One region of the Streptomyces sp. NPDC002784 genome, then DNA from elsewhere that is predicted to be linked to it. Evidence: riboswitches for the same ligand, from Rfam matches in the RefSeq annotation. Region 1 holds a riboswitch; each other region holds the start of a gene.
What was found. A riboswitch is a leader RNA that binds a small molecule or an ion and turns the genes downstream of it on or off. The one in region 1 is predicted to bind cyclic di-AMP.
Positions count from the first base shown of each region.

Region 2: linked by a shared signal. The riboswitch ahead of ACWD1Z_RS30295 (M23 family metallopeptidase) and the one ahead of ACWD1Z_RS09260 (C40 family peptidase) in region 1 are both predicted to bind cyclic di-AMP.
Region 3: linked by a shared signal. The riboswitch ahead of ACWD1Z_RS11905 (transglycosylase family protein) and the one ahead of ACWD1Z_RS09260 (C40 family peptidase) in region 1 are both predicted to bind cyclic di-AMP.
Region 4: linked by a shared signal. The riboswitch ahead of ACWD1Z_RS02840 (NlpC/P60 family protein) and the one ahead of ACWD1Z_RS09260 (C40 family peptidase) in region 1 are both predicted to bind cyclic di-AMP.

Region 1 covers NZ_JBSFVD010000003.1:436,656-441,357, reverse strand. Annotated here, with positions in the region: gene ACWD1Z_RS09270 (helix-turn-helix domain-containing protein) at 1-603, opposite strand, end outside; gene ACWD1Z_RS09265 (ATP-binding protein) at 816-1,274, shown strand; gene ACWD1Z_RS09260 (C40 family peptidase) at 1,401-1,874, opposite strand; cyclic di-AMP (ydaO/yuaA leader) riboswitch at 1,878-2,003, opposite strand; gene ACWD1Z_RS09255 (hypothetical protein) at 2,420-2,650, opposite strand; gene ACWD1Z_RS09250 (urease subunit gamma) at 2,809-3,111, shown strand; gene ACWD1Z_RS09245 (urease subunit beta) at 3,122-3,433, shown strand; gene ACWD1Z_RS09240 (urease subunit alpha) at 3,426-4,702, shown strand, end outside.
Region 2 covers NZ_JBSFVD010000023.1:84,950-89,651, forward strand. Annotated here, with positions in the region: tRNA gene ACWD1Z_RS30285 (tRNA-Met) at 16-89, shown strand; gene ACWD1Z_RS30290 (PP2C family protein-serine/threonine phosphatase) at 257-1,339, shown strand; cyclic di-AMP (ydaO/yuaA leader) riboswitch at 1,570-1,726, shown strand; gene ACWD1Z_RS30295 (M23 family metallopeptidase) at 1,738-2,766, shown strand; gene ACWD1Z_RS30300 (PrsW family glutamic-type intramembrane protease) at 2,863-4,209, opposite strand; gene trmB (tRNA (guanosine(46)-N7)-methyltransferase TrmB) at 4,262-4,702, opposite strand, start outside.
Region 3 covers NZ_JBSFVD010000004.1:427,384-432,085, reverse strand. Annotated here, with positions in the region: gene ACWD1Z_RS11915 (FtsB family cell division protein) at 1-432, opposite strand, end outside; gene eno (phosphopyruvate hydratase) at 528-1,808, opposite strand; gene ACWD1Z_RS11905 (transglycosylase family protein) at 2,109-2,813, opposite strand; cyclic di-AMP (ydaO/yuaA leader) riboswitch at 2,818-2,996, opposite strand; gene ACWD1Z_RS11900 (transglycosylase family protein) at 3,173-4,162, opposite strand; gene ACWD1Z_RS11895 (cytochrome P450 family protein) at 4,345-4,702, opposite strand, start outside.
Region 4 covers NZ_JBSFVD010000001.1:629,748-634,449, forward strand. Annotated here, with positions in the region: gene pcrA (DNA helicase PcrA) at 1-1,435, opposite strand, end outside; cyclic di-AMP (ydaO/yuaA leader) riboswitch at 1,787-1,940, shown strand; gene ACWD1Z_RS02840 (NlpC/P60 family protein) at 1,948-3,138, shown strand; gene ACWD1Z_RS02845 (tellurite resistance/C4-dicarboxylate transporter family protein) at 3,239-4,249, shown strand; gene ACWD1Z_RS02850 (hypothetical protein) at 4,227-4,580, opposite strand.

The DNA.
Region 1 (4,702 bases):
CGCCTCCACCAGCTGCCACAGCTGCCGGGCCATCACCCCGGGCCCGCCGATCTCCCGGTGCAGCACCGCCTCGTCCAGCACCGCGCTCAGCTCCAGCGGCGGCTCCCCGCGCAGCACGTCCTGGCGGGCCAGCCGCACTTCGACCAGCGTGTCGAGGCGCTCGTCCGTCTCGTCCAGGCCGCCCACCGCGGCCCGGGTCACCTCCCGGGCGTACTCGGGCGTCTGGAGCAGCCCCGGCACCACGGAGGTCTCCAGCGTGCGCATCGCGCTCGCCTGGGACTCCAGGCTGATGAAGTCCCGGTAGGTCGGCGGCAGCACCCCGCGGTAGGCGTGCCACCAGTGGTGCCGGCCCGCGCCGTCGTCGGAGCCCGCCAATACCAGCAGCAACTCCCGTAGTTGGGAGTCGGCGACGGCGTAGGCGTCCAGCAGTAACCGCACATCGGCCGGTTTCACCCCGCTGGCCCCGGTCTCGATCCGGCTGACCTTCGACTGGTGCCAGCCCACCAGCCGCGCCGCCTCACCGCTGGTGAGCCCCGCACCGGCGCGCAACGCACGCAGTTCGGCGCCCAGCTTCCGGCGGCGTACCGCGGGACCGTGTTGCATGCGCTACTCCTTACTCCAACCGGGCCGCCCAAATACGCTCTCGCGTCGCAGAGTTCACCGCATCGAGCGACAGATATATGCATATCTTGGTGGATCGCCACCGTGACCGGCGCGGTAATGGCAGTCTGGCGAGGAAGCACCAGTCCGGGACCGTACTCGAACCATCCGCTCCGTGTCGGACTGCGGTCCCGTGGGAAAGGGACGACGCCGCCATGGCAGACCATCTGGAAGCATCCGTCACTCTGCCGAGCGATCCCGCCTCGGTCTCCGCGGCCCGCGGCTATGTGGTCAGCACGCTCGAGGAATGGGGACTGCCCGCAGGGACGGACGTGGCCGACACCATCCGGCTCATCGTCTCCGAACTCGCCACCAATGCCGTACAGCACACCCTCGGCCAGTCACCCACCTTCACGGTGGACCTTGAACTGAGCCACGACGAACACCTGCGCATCGGGGTCACCGACAGCCACCCGCGGTTCCCCAAACGACTGCCGGCCGCTGTCCAGCAGGACAACGGCCGCGGTCTGGTCATCATCCGCTGGCTGACCGCCGAGTGCGGCGGCCGACTCAGAGTCAGGCCGACCCGTGAGGGCGGCAAGACGGTCTCCATCGAACTTCCCTGGACCGTACCGGCCCGGCCGGTCACCACCGCCGGTCAGCAGGAGCCCTAGCGGGCGCCCCCGCGGGCGGTACGGCGCTGACCCGCCCCGGGAGCGGTCCGGCTCCGCGCAGCGGTCACTCGGGCACCCGTCAGGGCGGCGGCGTGTCAGGGGCGCCGCCGCCCTTCGGGCGGCCGGTCAGCTCACCCGGCCGTACCAGACGCTCTTGGTCCAGATCTTCTGCAGCCTCACCACATCCCCGGTCTTCGGGGCGTGCCAGAGCTTCCCCTTCCCGGCGTAGATGCCGACGTGGTAGACGTTCGACCCCGAGTGGAAGAACACGAGGTCGCCGGCCTTGCGGCTCTTGGCGGAGATGTGGCGCGTCTTGTTGTACTGCTGGGCCGCCGTACGAGGCAGCTTCTTGCCCGCCTTCTTGAACGAGTACAGCGTCAGCCCGGAGCAGTCGAAGCGGTACGGGCCCGTGGCGCCGTACTTGTACGGGGAGCCCTTCTTGGAGGCCGCGACCTGGAGTGCCTTCGTCGCCGGCGTGGCCGCAGCCGCTTCGGCGGAGAGGCCCGGGGCCACGATCGAACCGCCCACGGCGGCGATGGTCAGAGCCGAGGCCGTACCGGCTCGGGCCATGAGCGACGGGACACGATTGAGCGCAGTCATGCGCAACCCTTCGTCAGCCGCCTGTGAAGGATGACCTGTCGGATTCGGGCTGGCGAAGTTGCCCGGCCGCGATGCGGCTTCACCCCAAGGGCTGCTCGGCACGGACATCCGTGCCGGCGACCCGTCGTGCTCGGGTCCTCCACTCCTGCCGATCCACTCCTGTCGACCGGTCATCCGGGCGGCGGCAGGACTCGGCGTCCGCCCGGATCGCCCCGCCGTGGTGGCGGGGGCTTGTCGTCAGTCAGGGATCTTGGCTCACGGATGTCCGAAAATCCCAATGGAACCGGGGATTTGTGGCGTTACTCACCACTCACCCGTTCGGGTGGACACTGCTCCGTTCGAACCAGCGTCGAGGCTACGGAGGATGCCCGGACCAGCACCGGAACGTCTCTTTCGGGTGAGGGCCTAGCCTCGTTGCGCAACCCTGACGGGCCCACGGCAGGAGACACGGCTACGCCGAAAGGGGGTACCTCCTTTGGTCCGTTTCGACTCCGGTCCGGACGCCTCGGCGCCATCGCCGAATGGCCGGACCGGGCTCACCTGCGTCAACTCTCCGAGCGGGGCGGCAGCGTGAACCGAGCCGTGCGGCGCTCGCCGTCCAGCACCCGCGGTGCGCGCGCCAGCGTGGGGGCGTGCGCCTCGCTCTCGCCGCTCTCGCCCCGCTGATGCGTCGCCCTGGCGGCCAACGCCTGGACGGGGCCCGAACGCGCGTCAGTTCCCCGGCCCGGGCCGCCAGATCGCTCGCCGCCCTCCACCGGCTTCCGCCCGGCCGGCAGCTCCGGAGGCGGCGCTCTCGGACCCCCGACGGGTCACAGCTCGGTTAACGTGCCCGAAACCCGGTCCAACTAGCCTCCCTCCACGCCACCAGGCACTTTGCCCGTGGCTGCGGCAACCGGGCCCCGCACGGTCCGGAGCGAGGACTGTGAGGTGGGCTGTGCAACTGACCCCGCACGAGCAAGAGAGACTGCTGATCCATGTGGCGGCCGACGTGGCCGAGAAGCGCCGGGCCCGCGGGCTCAGGCTCAACCACCCCGAGGCGGTCGCCCTCATCACCTCGCACATCCTCGAAGGCGCGCGGGACGGCCGTACGGTCGCCGAGCTGATGGCCTCCGGACGCAAGCTGCTCACCCGGGACGACGTCATGGACGGCATCGCGGAGATGATCCACGACGTCCAGGTCGAGGCGACCTTCCCGGACGGCACCAAGCTCGTCACCGTCCACGAACCGATCGTCTGAGGGGGCTTCGATGATTCCCGGAGAGATCCTGTTCGCGGACGAGCCCGTCGTGTTCAACGAGGGCCGCGAGGTCACCCGGCTGACCGTGCTCAACGCCGCCGACCGGCCCGTCCAGGTCGGCTCCCACTACCACTTCGCCGAGGCCAACCCCGGCCTGGACTTCGACCGCGCCGCCGCCCGCGGCAAGCGCCTCAACGTCGCCGCCGGCACCGCCGTGCGCTTCGAGCCCGGCATCCCCGTCGACGTCGAACTCGTCCCGCTGGCCGGCGCCCGCGTCGTGCCCGGGCTGCGCGGGGAGACCGGAGGTGCCCTCGATGCCTGAGATCTCCCGGGCCGCGTACGCCGACCTGTTCGGCCCGACGACCGGCGACCGGATCCGGCTCGCCGACACCGATCTGCTGGTAGAGATCGAGGAGGACCGCTCCGGCGGCCCCGGACTCTCCGGTGACGAGGCGGTGTTCGGAGGCGGCAAGGTCATCCGTGAGTCCATGGGCCAGTCACGTGCCACGCGCGCGGAAGGCACCCCGGACACGGTGATCACCGGCGCGGTCGTGATCGACCACTGGGGGATCGTCAAGGCGGACGTCGGCATCCGCGACGGGCGGATCACCGGCCTCGGCAAGGCGGGCAACCCCGACACCATGGACGGGGTCCACCCCGACCTCGTCATCGGCCCCGAGACCGAGATCATCGCGGGCAACGGCCGGATCCTCACGGCCGGCGCCATCGACGCGCACGTCCACTTCATCTGCCCGCAGATCGCCGACGAGGCACTGGCGGCGGGGATCACCACGCTGATCGGCGGCGGCACCGGACCGGCCGAGGGCTCCAAGGCGACCACCGTGACGCCGGGGCCCTGGCATCTGGCGCGGATGCTGGAGGCGATGGAGCAGTACCCCCTCAACGTCGGCTTCCTCGGCAAGGGCAACACCGTCTCGCACGAGGCGATGCTGTCGCAGATCCGCGGCGGCGCGATGGGGCTGAAGCTGCACGAGGACTGGGGCTCCACGCCCGCCGTCATCGACGCCTCGCTGACCGTCGCCGACCGCACCGGCATCCAGGTCGCCATCCACACCGACACGTTGAACGAGGCCGGGTTCGTCGGTGACACCCTCGCCGCCATCGGCGGCCGGGGCATCCACGCCTACCACACCGAGGGCGCGGGCGGCGGGCACGCGCCGGACATCATGACCGTGGTCTCCGAGCCGCATGTGCTGCCCAGCTCCACCAACCCGACGCGGCCGTTCACCGTCAACACCGCCGAGGAACACCTCGACATGCTGATGGTGTGCCACCACCTGAACCCCGCGGTGCCGGAGGACCTGGCCTTCGCCGAGTCCCGCATCCGGCCCTCGACCATCGGCGCCGAGGACATCCTGCACGACCTCGGCGCCATCTCGATCATCTCCTCCGACTCGCAGGCCATGGGACGCGTCGGCGAGGTCGTCATGCGGACCTGGCAGACCGCGCATGTGATGAAGGGACGGCGGGGAGCGCTGCCCGGGGACGGGCGCGCGGACAATCTCCGGGTACGGCGGTACGTCGCCAAGTACACGATCAACCCGGCGCTGGCCCAGGGCATCGCCGGGCA
Region 2 (4,702 bases), on a different contig from region 1:
CACTGATGTCAACGACGCGGGGTGGAGCAGCTCGGTAGCTCGCTGGGCTCATAACCCAGAGGTCGCAGGTTCAAATCCTGTCCCCGCTACTGAAGGCCCAGGGCCGGAACCAATGGTTCCGGCCCTGGGTGTTTTCCGGCAGGTGCGTTCTCCCCGCCTCATCCACTCGGCCCACACCGTTCGCCGCCCGCCCCCGCTCCGGGAAACCTGGAGGGACGGCGGACGTGGCGGGAGGCGGGCAGTGCGGGCTTCAGGCGTGGACGGGACCCGGCACCCGTCGTCCGCAGGCACCTTCGTACGGCTGCTCCCGCTGCTGCTGATCGCGGGCGGTGTCCTCTACGACTTCGTCACCCCCCGGGGCTTCACCGCGATCCCCTTCTTCACCGCCGCCCCGCTGGTGGCCGCCCCGTTCTACGCGCTCAGCGGCACGGTCGCCGTCGGGGCCGCGTCCCTGATCGCCGCCTACGCCGTCCACATCCGGCTGGGCTTCGACATGGACCCGGACACGGTCACCGAGGTGGTCACCGTGGTCACCGTCGCCGTCCTGGCCGTCGTCCTCAACCGTGTCGTGCGCCGCGGCGACGTGCGGCTCGCCAACCAGCGCGAGATCGCCGTGGCCACCCAGCGCGCCGTACTGCCCGAACCCCTGGACCGGATCGGCGGCTACGACATCGCCGCCCGCTACGAGGCCGCGCAGGCCGACGCCTACATCGGCGGCGATCTGTACGCGGTGCAGGACAGCGCGTACGGCGTACGGGTCGTCGTCGGCGATGTGCGCGGCAAGGGGATGGGGGCCGTCGCCGCCGTCGCCGTCGTCATCGGGGCGTTCCGGGAGGCCGCCGAGCAGGAACCGAGCCTGGAGGCGGTCGCACGGCGGCTGGAGTGGGCGCTGGCCCGGGAGGGCGCGCGGCGCGACGGGATCGACGCCGTCGAGGGGTTCACGACCGCCGTGCTCGCCGAACTCCCGCACGGCGAGGGGCCCGTGCGCGTCGTCAACCGCGGCCACCCACCCCCGCTGCTGCTCCACCCCGACGGCACCGTGCGCCCGCTGCGCGCCCGTGAGCCCGCCCTCCCGCTGGGCATGAGCGACCTCGGCGACTGGCCCGACCGCGCCGACGAGACGCCCTTCCCGCCCGGCACCACCCTGCTCCTGCACACCGACGGCCTCTCCGAGGCCCGCGACGCGCAGGGCGTCTTCTTCGACCCCGAACGACGGCTGACCGGGCGCGTCTTCCGCGATCCCGGTGCTCTGATCCACACCCTCGCCGAGGAGGTGCGGGTGCACTGCGGAGGGGGGATGGCGGACGACATGGCGCTGCTCGCGGTGCGCAGACCCTGATCGTCACCGGGGGTGATCGGATGACAGCCCTCCGCATAACAACTGACACACCGTCAATACGTGTGTGACGCATGAGGCTTGGGCAACTCGCCCGATTTGGCGCCGTAGTGACCTGAAAGTCCAGGCCGGAGCCGTTAACGATCAAGAGGAACAGCTTGGAATCCGCGCCCCGTGTCTATTAACGTTCGATAACGCAGCGCGGTCGTCCCAGCCGTCACAAGAGGCGGCTCCGTGCGCACGCGCCGAATCCCGTAAGGGAACCGGGGAACCACTCATTGGGGTGAATCGGGCGTAATCAGCCGCGCAGAAACGGCAGATATACGCGCGTAGGAGACCTTCCTGCTCCGAACCCGTCAGCTAACCCGGTAGGCGAGAAGGAAGGAAAGGAGCACGCCCACGTGGCGTCAAACCGGCCTGCCCCCGAGGCCCCGTTCGTGCCGAGCCAGCGCAGTGACGAGGCCTTCTCCTACGGCAGCCACCGCACCGACGAGGGCCCCTGGGAGGAATGGAACCCCACCGCGGAAACCATTCGCCCGGTACGCGGCCGGCACCGCGTCGCCAAGCAGCGCGGCGGCGGACTCGCCCGTAGCTCCACGGTGCTCGGCGTCGGTGTCATAGCCGCCGTCGGCGCGGGCGGCATGGCCAGCGCCCAGTCCGGCAAGCCGCCGGTCGCGATCACCATGCCCGACCTGCCGCTGATCTCCGACGACTCGGCGGAGCCGGCCCCCGAGACCTCGGCCACCCCGCTCAGCACCGTCGGCATGACCACCACGGACACCGAGCAGGGTGCCGCGGACGCCGGTGAGGCGCTGCGCGCCCGGATCATGGCCCAGGCCGAGCAGCAGCAGGAGCAGGTCGACACCAAGGCCGCCGAGGCCGCCGCCGCTGCCGCCGAGAAGGCCGCCGCGGAAGCCCTGGCCGAGGCCGAGAAGGAAGCGAAGGCCAAGGCCGCCGCCGCCAAGGCCAAGGCCGAGGAGGAGGCCCGCGAGAAGGCCGAGGCCGAGCGCCTGGCCGCCCTCGCCAAGCAGTTCGCGCTGCCGACCTCCTCGTACACCATCACCTCGACCTACGGTCAGGCCGGCGCGCTGTGGTCCTCCGGGTACCACACCGGCGCCGACTTCGCCGCTCCCACGGGCACGCTGATCAAGGCGGTGCACACCGGCACGATCACCTACGCCGGGTACGACGGCTCCTACGGCTACAAGACCGTGCTCACCCTGGAGGACGGCACCGAGATCTGGTACGCCCACCAGTCCTCGATCAGCGTCAGCGTCGGGCAGAAGGTCACCACGGGCGACGTCATCGGCCGCGTGGGCGCGACCGGCAACGTCACCGGTGCCCACCTCCACATGGAGGTCCACCCCGAGGGTTCCTCCTCCGGCATCGACCCGCTCGCCTGGCTGCGCAGCAAGGGCCTCAACCCCTGACCCAGCCCTCGCCAGAACCCCGGCGGTCCTGACGACGTCCCCCCGACGTCAGGGCTGCCGGTTTTTGGTGTCCGCGGTTCCTACGACAGCGGCCCCTTACGACCGGTACGGGTTGTAGGCGGGGTACGGGCCCGTCGGGTACGCCGGATAGGGCTGGTACGTCGGCTGCGCCGGGTAGCCGTAGACGCCGTACATCGGCCAGGGCGCCGCCACCACCGGCACCGGCGGGGCGATGGCGCGGGCCGCGTGGTCCAGGGCCGGGCGGGCGACCTTCCGGCGGCGCCACAGCTCCCGCAGCAGCTCCTGCTCCCGTAGGACGAAGTCGGCACCCGCGCGGCCCCGGCGCCCCCGGTGGCGCAGGAACGCCAGCGAGGTCGCGTACGCCTCGTAGCGCGCCACCTCCCGTGCCGCCTGCCTCCCGGCGCGGCGGCGGGCGTACTGCCGGGCCAGGCGCCGGGCCCGCATGGAGGCGAGCGCGAAGGGCTCGCCCGGGGTGAGCCAGCCGGCGACGGCGTAGGCGGGCAGTTCCTCCCGCACGGTGCGCAGCTCGCGCTGCCGGGTCCAGATCACCAGCCAGGTCAGCAGCCCGAACGCCGGGACCATGATCGCCCCGTACACGGCGAAGAAGCCGTACGGGCCGAAGACCGAGGAGCCGTTCCACATCGCGTGCAGGCCCATCGCGAGCAGCAGCCCCGTCAGCGGCAGCAGGGCCCGCAGCCGGCGCCGGCGCTCGCCCGAGAGCGCGGCGATGCCGAAGCCGATGCCGGTGAGGACGGTGAAGAGGGGGTGCGCGAAGGGCGACATCACGATGCGCACGAAGAAGGTCGCCGCCGTCACGGAGGCGATGCCGCTGCCGCCGGTGATCTGGTCGGTGCCGAAGGCGGTGCCGAGATAGAGGATGTTCTCGGTGAACGCGAAGCCGGTGGCGGTGACTCCCGATATCACCACCCCGTCGACCAGCCCGGTGAAGTCACGGCGCCGGAAGAGGAAGACGAGCAGGACGGCGGCCGCTTTCGCCGACTCCTCCACGACCGGCGCTATCACGGTCGCCCCGAGGGTGTCGGCGCTGGACGGGTCCGCGGTGGCCGTCGCTATCCATCTCGTCGCGAAGCTGTTGGCGACGATGGCTATCAGCGCCGCCGCGCAGGCGCCCCAGGCGAAGGCGAACAGCAGATTGCGCCAGGGGCCCGGCTCGACCCGGTCCAGCCACCGGAAGGCGGCTATGAGCAGCGGCACGGGCAGCACCGCCAGGCCGAGCCCGACCAGGAAACCCTCGGTGCCGGTCTGTTCGCGGACCAGGGCGAGGATCACCAGGCCGGAGAGGGTGAGAAGGGTGATCAGCGCGCCGTAGCGCACCCCCGTCCGCTGCCACCAGTGCGCGTGCCGCAGTGTGCCCCCGGGAGGACCGGGGGGTTGCGTCGGGTACGGGGGACTGGTGGCCACGGCATTGACCCTAACGAGGGAAGGGCGCTGCCCGCACAGGAGTGCGGTGGGCTCAGGCGCCGGCGGGGGATTCGTCTCCGTGCGGTACGCGCCGGAAGAGCAGGTCGTTCACGACATGACCCTTGTCCAGTCCCTGGCCCTCGAAACGGGTCAGCGGCCGGAACCCGGGACGCGGCGCGAAACCGCCGTCGGCCTGCGTGTTCTCGAAGCCCGGGTGGGCCGTCAGCACCTCGAGCATCTGTGCGGCGTACGGCTCCCAGTCGGTCGCGCAGTGCAGGATCGCACCGGGCCTGAGCCGGGTCGCGGCGAGGCTGAGGAACTCCGGCTGGATCAGCCGCCGCTTGTGGTGCCGCTTCTTCGGCCAGGGGTCCGGGAAGAAGACCCGGAGCCCGTCGAGCGAGTCCGGGGCGAGCATCTCGCGGAGCAGGATGATGGCGTCGCCGTTGCCGACCCGGATGTTGGTCAGTCCCTGGTGCTCGGCGAGGTTGAGCAG
Region 3 (4,702 bases), on a different contig from region 1:
CGCGTACCAGGGCCGGTCCGCCGTGCCCAGGTCGGTGCGCGCCTGCTTCGCCGCGTCCGGGTCGATCACGACGAAGCCGGTCTCCCCCGGCAGCACATAGTGCAGGCGCTCGCGGATCCGCTGCTCGGCGTAGGCGTCGTCCTGCCAGCGTGCCTTGAGGTCGCGCAGCTCCTCCACCCGTTGCCGGGCCTGCTGCTTCTGCTGTTGCAGATCGGCGATCTCGGCGCGCTGGGCGACGTACTGCCTTATCGGGTAGGCGAGGGCGACGACCAGGGAGCAGACGACGAGGGCGAGCAGGGCCGCCCGGCCGGTGAGCCGGGAGCGGCGGGCCTGCCGCTTGGTCTGCGAGCGGTAGACACGGGCCGCCGTCTGCTCCCCGAGCAACCGGATCCTGGTCGCGGTGGAGAAACGGTCCCGGTCCTTGACGGCCATCTCTCACTCCCGTTCACACACGCGCGTACGTCCCCGCACACGGTACGGGACCGAGTACGGGGACGTACGTACGACTGGCTATGCCGTCAGCAGCCTCAGCCCTTGAAGCGGGGGAAAGCCGAGCGACCGGCGTACACCGCGGCGTCGTCGAGGATCTCCTCGATGCGCAGCAGCTGGTTGTACTTGGCGACGCGCTCGGAGCGGGCCGGGGCGCCGGTCTTGATCTGGCCGCAGTTGGTGGCGACGGCGAGGTCGGCGATGGTGACGTCCTCGGTCTCGCCGGAGCGGTGGGACATCATGCACTTGAAGCCGCTGCGCTGGGCGAGCTCCACGGCGTCCAGGGTCTCGGTCAGCGAACCGATCTGGTTCACCTTCACGAGCAGCGCGTTGGCGGCGCCCTCCTCGATGCCGCGGGCCAGGCGCTCCGGGTTGGTGACGAACAGGTCGTCGCCGACGAGCTGGACCTTGTCACCGAGCTTCTCGGTGATGGTCTGCCAGCCCTGCCAGTCGTCCTCGAACAGCGGGTCCTCGATGGAGACCAGCGGGTACGCCTCGACCAGCTCGGCGTAGTACTCGGTCATCTCGGCGGCGGAGCGCGCCTTGCCCTCGAAGGTGTAGACGCCGTCCTTGTAGAACTCGGAGGCGGCGACGTCGAGCGCGAGGGCGATCTGCTCGCCGGGGGTGTAGCCGGCTTCCTTGACCGCCTCGAGGATGAGGTCGAGGGCCTCGCGGTTGGAGCCGAGGTTCGGGGCGAAGCCGCCCTCGTCGCCGAGGCCGGTGGCCAGGCCCTTGCTCTTCAGCACCTTCTTGAGGGTGTGGTAGACCTCGGTGCCCCAGCGCAGCGCCTCGGAGAAGGACTCCGCGCCGATCGGGGCGATCATGAACTCCTGGATGTCCACGTTGGAGTCGGCGTGCGAGCCGCCGTTCAGGATGTTCATCATCGGCACCGGCAGCAGGTGCGCGTTCGGGCCGCCCAGGTAGCGGAACAGCGGCAGGTCGCTGGCCTCGGAGGCGGCGTGGGCGACGGCGAGCGAGACGCCGAGAATGGCGTTGGCGCCGAGGGAGCCCTTGTTGTCGGTGGCGTCCAGGTCGAACATCGCCTGGTCGATCAGGCGCTGCTCGGTGGCGTCGTAGCCGACCAGCTCGGGGCCGATCTGCTCGATGACGGCGAGGACGGCCTTCTCGACACCCTTGCCGTGGTAGCGGTTGGGGTCACCGTCGCGGAGCTCGATGGCCTCGAAGGCGCCGGTGGAAGCGCCGGACGGAACGGCGGCACGACCCGTGCTGCCGTCGTCGAGGCCGACCTCGACCTCGACCGTGGGGTTGCCTCGGGAGTCCAGGATTTCCCGGGCTACGACGACGTCGATGGACGGCACGAGCATCTCCTTCTTGGGATGTGACGCTGGAAGTGCGGGGCACGTGAGCCTTGCGGCTAGAGCCTATCCGCCTGCGGGACATAGGCCAGCCGACCGACCGTCCCGTGGACAAGGACAGACGGTACCCATTGTTCGGCAGCGGAACAAAGGGACGGTGACATACCGGAAAAGAAAACCCCGCTCCGGTGCGTACGGGGGAACACGCACCGGAGCGGGGTGCCCGTGGGGACGGGGGTGGCCCGCACGAGGTCTTCAGTGTGAACCAGGCGTCTATGAGCGCGCTGTGGTTCGGCTACGGGACTACTTGAGGTGCAGCTGCTGACCGGGGTAGATCAGGTCGGCATCCGCCACGATGTCCTTGTTCAGCTTGAAGAGCTTCTCCCAGCCGCCCTTGACGTCGTGCTCCTCGGCGATGGTGCTGAGGGTGTCGCCCGTGGTGACCTTGTACTCGCCGTCGCCCTTCTTGACCTTCTTGCCGGTCGGGGTGGTGACGGTCTTCTGCTTCTGCGCCGGACGCTCGGTCGAACGCGAGGCGGACTGCTCCTCGGTCGAGCGGGTGGAGGTCTCGGTGCCGCCCTCGGAGGAGGAGCCGGTGCTGGAGCCGGTGCCGGTGCCGGAGCCGCCGGTGTAGGCGGCGCTCGACAGGCCCGTGCCGCAGTGCGGCCAGGCGCCCTTGCCCTGACCGGCGAGCACCTTCTCGGCGATCTCGATCTGCTGGGCCTTGCTGGCCTGGTCGGCGGTGGAGGCGTACTGGGTGCCACCGTACGCGGCCCAGGTGGAGGCCGAGAACTGCAGGCCGCCGTAGTAGCCGTTGCCGGTGTTGATGGACCAGTTGCCGCCGGACTCGCACTGGGCGACGGCGTCCCACTCGGAGGCGGTGGCGGCGGAGGCGTTGCCGGCCGCCATCAGCGGAGCGGCGACGGCGGCGCCGGTGACGCCGGCGATGGCGATGGCGCGAGTGGCCTTGGACGGACGACGGTGCTTGCCCTTGCCGGAAAACAGCATGGATCGATCCCCTCACCGACGCCTGCGAGGTGAGCTGTCGGGTTCGGGCCGGTTGAGTTGCCCGGCCACGCACCTTGCGGTGCGCGGCTTCACCCCGAGCCGGTTCCGGTGTCGAGTCGCCTCGACTGCCGGACCCGGCGCCTACCTTGGGTCCCCCGCTCCTGCCTACGGCGCATGACGCGACGACTGTTCCCGTACGGCCGCTGGCAGGATTCGGCGTTGCGGCAGCCGGGGCTCGTGTTGGCGAGCGGTCCCGACGGTAGACACGCGATCCGCCGAATTTCAAAGACGATCAGGGCTTCTGAGACTCATCCCACACTTTCGCCAAACCGGACATTCAGCGCGAAGCGTGACGTGAACTACCGCTGCTTTTCGCCCGGTTCGACCCCTACTTCAAGGGTCTGACCGGGGATGATGAGGTCCGGATCGGTGCCGACGGTCTCCTTGTTGGCGGCGTAGAGCCCACGCCATCCGCCGTTCACGTCAAGGGAGTCGGCGATGCCGACGAGACTGTCACCGGCCCGGACGACGTACGAGCCGTCCGACGCGCCTTCTTCGCCGCCGCGGCCGGCGCTCTCGTCGGCGGGTTCGCCGCGGTGGCGGCCGGTGCCGCTGGAGCCGGTGTCGGTGAGGGCGGAATCACCCTCGATCTGGCCGGAGTTGTCCGGGTTGTCCCGCCCGGAAGTGGCCGAGGACTCACTGCCGGCCCCCATGGAGGGGGCGCCCTCGGAGGACCGTGACGGCTCAACGGACTCGACGGACTCAGTGGATTCGGATGACTTGTCCGACTTGGCCGAGTTGTCCGCGGCCTCGGTCGACGGGGAGGAGCTGGGCTCCGACTCGGAGGAGTCACCGTCGAGCGAGTCGAGCAGACCGGACGAACCAGATGAGCCGGAGGAGTTGGCGGACTCCGACGATTCGGGCGAAGCGGACTCATCCTCCGCGACGCCGGTGTCGATGTCGACCGAACCCGACTCGGTGTCGAGACCGGAGAGCGGGCCGCAGGTCGGCCAGGCGGCGAGGCCCTGGTCGGCGAGGATGCGCTCGGCGACCGCTATCTGCTGGGAGCGGCTGGCCTGGTCCGCGGAGGCGGCGTACCGCGTGCCGCCGTACCGCTCCCAGTTCTCCTGGGTGATCTGGAGGCCGCCGTAGTAGCCGTTGCCGCTGTCCTCGCTCCAGGAGGCACCGCTCTCGCACTCCGCGACCCGGTCCCAGGTGGTGCCCTCGGCCGCGCTGGCGCCGGAGGTGCCGAGGAGCGGGATGGCGATGGCGGAGCCGGTCACTCCGGCCGCGACGAGGAGAGCCGGGGCCTGGCGGGGGCGACGGTGACGACCGTTCCCGGAGAGCATGCGGGGGCCTTTCGAAGACAGCGGGGACCGGCGCGGCGCCGGTGAGGCGAGGCGCCGCGCTGACGAGTGAACGTATCGGCAGACGATCACTTGTCACAAGTTCATGCCGCGCAGATCACGTGAAGATCACAGACTTGAGGGTGTGTCACGTTTGACCTGACGGTCCGTCGAGGCGTGCGGGCTCAGCCGCTCGGGGTGAACTCGACCGGGAGCGTGCGCAGTCCGCGCATGATGAGGCCCCCGCGCCAGCGCAGCTCGTCCGGTTCCACCGCGAGCCGGAGGTCCGGGAGGCGGCGCAGGAGGGTGGCCAGTGCGGTCTGGCCCTCCAGGCGGGCGAGCGGGGCGCCGAGGCAGTAGTGGATGCCGTGGCCGTAGCCGAGGTGCTGGTTGTCGCGGCGGGAGAGGTCGAGCGTGTCGGGGTCGGCGAACCGCTCCGGGTCCCGGTCGGCGGCGGCGAGCACGACGAGGACCGGGTCGCCGGGGGCGATGTGCTGGCCGCCGACGGTGAGGGGCTGCGTGGCGAAGCGCCAGGTGGCGAGT
Region 4 (4,702 bases), on a different contig from region 1:
CGAGCACGCGCAGGTAGGCCAGGACGTCCCGGACCTCCTTGCGCTCGTAGAAGCGGACGCCGCCGACGACCTTGTAGGGCAGGCCGACGCGGATGAAGACCTCTTCGAAGACGCGGGACTGGGCGTTGGTGCGGTAGAAGACGGCGACGTCGCCGGCCTTCGCGTCGCCCGCGTCGGTGAGGCGGTCTATCTCGTCGGCGACGAACTGCGCCTCGTCGTGCTCGGTGTCGGCGACATAGCCGGTGATGCGCGCGCCCGCGCCCGCGTTGGTCCACAGATTCTTGGGGCGGCGGGATTCGTTGCGCTCGATGACGGCGTTGGCGGCGGTGAGGATCGTCTGGGTGGAGCGGTAGTTCTGCTCCAGCAGGATCGTCGTCGCGTCCGGGTAGTCCTCCTCGAACTGGAGGATGTTGCGGATGGTCGCGCCGCGGAAGGCGTAGATCGACTGGTCGGCGTCACCGACGACGCAGAGCTCGGCGGGCTTGAGGTCGTCCTCGGCGGGCGGTACGTCGACGGGGTGCTCGGCGGTGCCCACCAGCTCGCGCACGAGCGCGTACTGGGCGTGGTTGGTGTCCTGGTACTCGTCGACGAGGACGTGCCGGAAGCGGCGGCGGTAGTGCTCGGCGACGTCCGGGAAGGCGCGCAGCAGATGGACCGTCGTCATGATCAGGTCGTCGAAGTCCAGCGCGTTCGCCTCACGCAGGCGGGACTGGTAGAGCGCGTAGGCCTGGGCGAGGGTCTTCTCGAAGCCGTCGGATGCCTGGGCGGCGAAGTCCTCCTCGTCGATCAGCTCGTTCTTCAGGTTCGAGATCTTGGCGCTGAAGGACTTCGGCGGGAAGCGCTTGGGGTCGAGGTCCAGGTCACGGCAGACCAGGGCCATCAGGCGCTTGGAGTCGGCGGCGTCGTAGATCGAGAAGGAGGAGGTGAAGCCGAGCTTCTTCGACTCGCGCCGCAGGATCCGCACGCACGCGCTGTGGAAGGTCATCACCCACATCGCGTTGGCCCGCGGGCCGACGAGCTGCTCCACGCGCTCCTTCATCTCGCCCGCGGCCTTGTTGGTGAAGGTGATCGCGAGGATCTGCCCGGGGTGCACGTCCCGCGCGGCGAGCAGATGGGCGATGCGGTGGGTGAGCACGCGCGTCTTGCCGGAGCCCGCGCCGGCCACGATGAGCAGGGGGGTGCCGGAGTGCACGACGGCCGCGCGCTGGTTCTCGTTCAGCCCTTCGATGAGCGCGGCCGCGTCGAGGGCCGGGCGCGGGGCGCCGTCGCGGTAGTAGGCGTCCCGGTCCGGGGGCACGTCGAACTTCCCGCCGAACAGATCGTCCGGAACCGGCTCCGGAGCGTGATCGTCCTCGGGCGGCGGCGGGGGTTCCTCGGCATGGGCCCGAGGGGCCTGGAGGTCCGCCAGGAAGCTGTCGTCAAAGAGGCTGCTCATCGCTCTCCGAGTCTAGGGCTCCCCACTGACAGCCCGCCGCCGCCCTGAGAACATCCCCCGAATCGGCGGCCGGGGATCGTCGCGTCGCGCCCGCCGGGCAGGGGGCCTTCACCCCCGTACACCTGCGGCGGAGACCTTGGTCACAGCATCGGACGGGAACCGGTCGGCGGACAGGTCGCCGCAGACCCGTCCAGATCGATCAGGTCCCCCGACGCCGGGACCCAAGGTCACGAAAATGTATCGGGCATATCACCCATCAACCTTCACAGGCGCCACACGAGTTGGCTACCGTGCCGCACAGGCCGTACGACCCCCACCGGCGAACCTCGCCGGGCCGCGCGGCCTCCGCCGAGTCCGCTGCCGCCTGGCAGCCGAGCCGGGGACCCACCGAACATTGGGGTGAATCGACCCGACTCCCGTACGGGACACGGTCGTAGGGCAACCCTTCCTAACCACCCGCCCGAACCCGACAGCTAACCCGGTAGGCGGACCATTGGAAGGAGTCGCCTCCCTTGGCGTCGCACCGCAAGTCGCGTCCCGCGGGTACGCGCGTAGCAGGCATACGGACCCCCGCCCTTGCCACGGCCGCCCTCACCTCCGTGGCCCTGCTGTCCCAGACGGCCAACGCCAACCCGGCCACGGACGACAAGCCGAGCCTCGAAGAGGTCGAGAAGAAGGTCGACGACCTCTACCGGCAGGCGGAGACGGCGACCGAGAAGTACAACGCCGCCAAGGAGCGGACCACCAAGCAGCGCAAGCAGGTCGACACCCTCCTCGACGACGTCGCCGAGCGCACCCAGAAGCTCAACGACGCGCGGGAGGAGCTCGGGTCCTTCGCCGCCGCGCAGTACCGCACCGGCGCCTCCGTCCCCGACACCGCGACCTTCCTGCTCGCCGACACCCCGCAGGACTACTTCGACCAGACCCAGCTGATGAGCCGGATGACCGGCCGCCAGAAGGAAGCGGTCGACGACTACATCACCGAGCAGTCGGCGACGATGAAGAAGCGCAAGGAGGCCACCGAGAGCCTCCGGACGCTGAACGAGTCGCAGACCGATCTGAAGACCGCCAAGTCCACGGTCCAGAAGAAGCTCGCCGACGCGCGGGAGCTGCTGTCGCAGCTGACGGCGGAGGAGAAGGCGCGGCTCGCCGCGATCGAGCGCAAGCGCCAGGAGGAGGCCGCGCGCAAGGCCGCCGAGCTGGCCGATCAGCAGGCGGCGGAGGAACAGCGCCGCGATGAGGCCGCGAAGGCGGCGGCCCAGCAGCAGAGCGGCTCCTCCTCCGGTTCGACGGAGACCTCCACCGGCAGCACCGGGTCCGAGGCCACCGCGGACTCCTCCTACGCCACGAAGGCCGAGAAGGCGATCGCCTTCGCCCGCGCGCAGATCGGCAAGCCGTACGTCTGGGGCGCCACGGGTCCCGACTCCTACGACTGCTCGGGGCTGACCCAGGCCGCCTGGAACGCGGCGGGCATCTCCCTGCCGCGCACCACGTACGACCAGGTCGACGCCGGCACGACGGTCTCCCTCGCCAACGCCCTCCCCGGCGACCTCGTCTTCTTCTACGACGACGTCACCCACGTGGGCATCTACATCGGCAACGGCATGATGATCCATGCCCCGAAGCCCGGCACGTACGTCCGCGAGGAGTCGGTCTACTACGACGGCGAGGGCTCGATCCACAGCGTGGTCCGGCCGGCCTGATCCGACGCGGCACGCGCGCGGGGGTGATTCGGCGCCCCGTTTGCCCGCCCACGCGCGCGTGCCCCCTCGCCGGCCGCGCCGCGCTCCTTAGCATCGGCGCATGTCCGGCTCCCTTGTGCTCCGCTCACTCAGCGCCTGGTGGGCGCTGCGTCCTCCGGCGGCCGGGGCGGCGGTGATGGCGACCGGCATCGTGTCGGTCGGCCTGCACCTCACCGGGCACGAGGTCCTCTCCCTGATCGCCCTGGCGGTGGGCTGCACGGCCTGGCTGGGCCTGGCCGGGGACTTCGTCGTACGGCTGCTGCGGCAGCCGCGGCGCTGGCGGGAGGAGGCCGGCACCCCCGCCGCGCTCACCGCCGTCGCGGCGACGGCCGTGCTCGGCACCCGTTTCTCCGCCGAGGGATGGCAGGTCCTGGCCGGGGCCCTGCTGGCGGCGGCCGCCCTGCTGTGGGCGGGCCTGCTCGGTGTCGTCGTGCGCCACTGGCACCGCGGTATGCCCGGCGCGGTGTTCCTGGGCTGCGTGGCCACGCAGGGCCTCGCCGTACTCGGCGCCACCCTCGCCGCGGCGGAGTCGGCGGCCTGGCTCGCGCACGCGGCGCTGGTGCTGTTCTGGCTCGGTCTCGTCCTCTACGCCGTCGCCCTGGCCTGCTTCGATCCACACCAGGTGGTGAAGGGCGCCGGGGACCAGTGGGTGGCGGGCGGCGCGATGGCCATCTCCGCGCTCGCCGGTTCCAGGCTGATCGCCGCCGACAGCGCGCGCCTGCACCTGTGGAACGACGATGCCGACGACGTCCTGCGCACGGTCACCGCCGGCGTGCTCGCGCTCGACCTGGCCTGGTACGCCGTGCTCCTCGTCTCCGAGGTGATCCGGCCGCGGCTGCGCTACGACGTCCGCCGCTGGGCGACCGTGTTCCCGCTGGGCATGACCGCGGCGGCGACCCTGTCGGTGGCCGCCGCGGTGGACGTCCCCTGGCTGGAGACCCCCGGGGAGGTCCTGCTGTGGATCGCGGTCGCGGCCTGGCTCGCCGTCGCCGCGGGGGCGGTGCGGGAGGAGCGGGCCTACGCCGCGTCCGCCGCCCAGGACGCCGGGCTCACGTCCACAGCACCGCGATGAAGACGTTCGCCGTGGTGAGCAGGCCCACCAGGCCGAACAGGCCCTTGTCCACCTTCTCGTCGTCCCGCTTCACATAGACGAGCCCGAGGATCACGATCAGCAGGGCCAGCTTCACGCCGATCTTGATGTTGTCGACGGTCTGGTCGTCCGCCTGGTTGAGCCCGACCAGGATCACCCCGGTGACCAGCATCGTCAGCGCGCCGTGCAGCATCGCCGGCACGAACCGGGCGGTGCCCTGGCCCATCGCCTTCAGCTGGGTGAGGAATCCGCCCAGCAGGGAGGCGATGCCGATGATGTGCAGGCCGACGAAGAGATGGATGAGTACGTCCATGAGGCCGGAGCCTAATCAGCGGCCTCCGCGACGCCTGACACCGGGCCTCCGGAACGCCCGGCACCGGCCCGCCTTCCCCACGCGGCGGAGCGTGCATATATGCGCGCCATAGCACCCCGCCG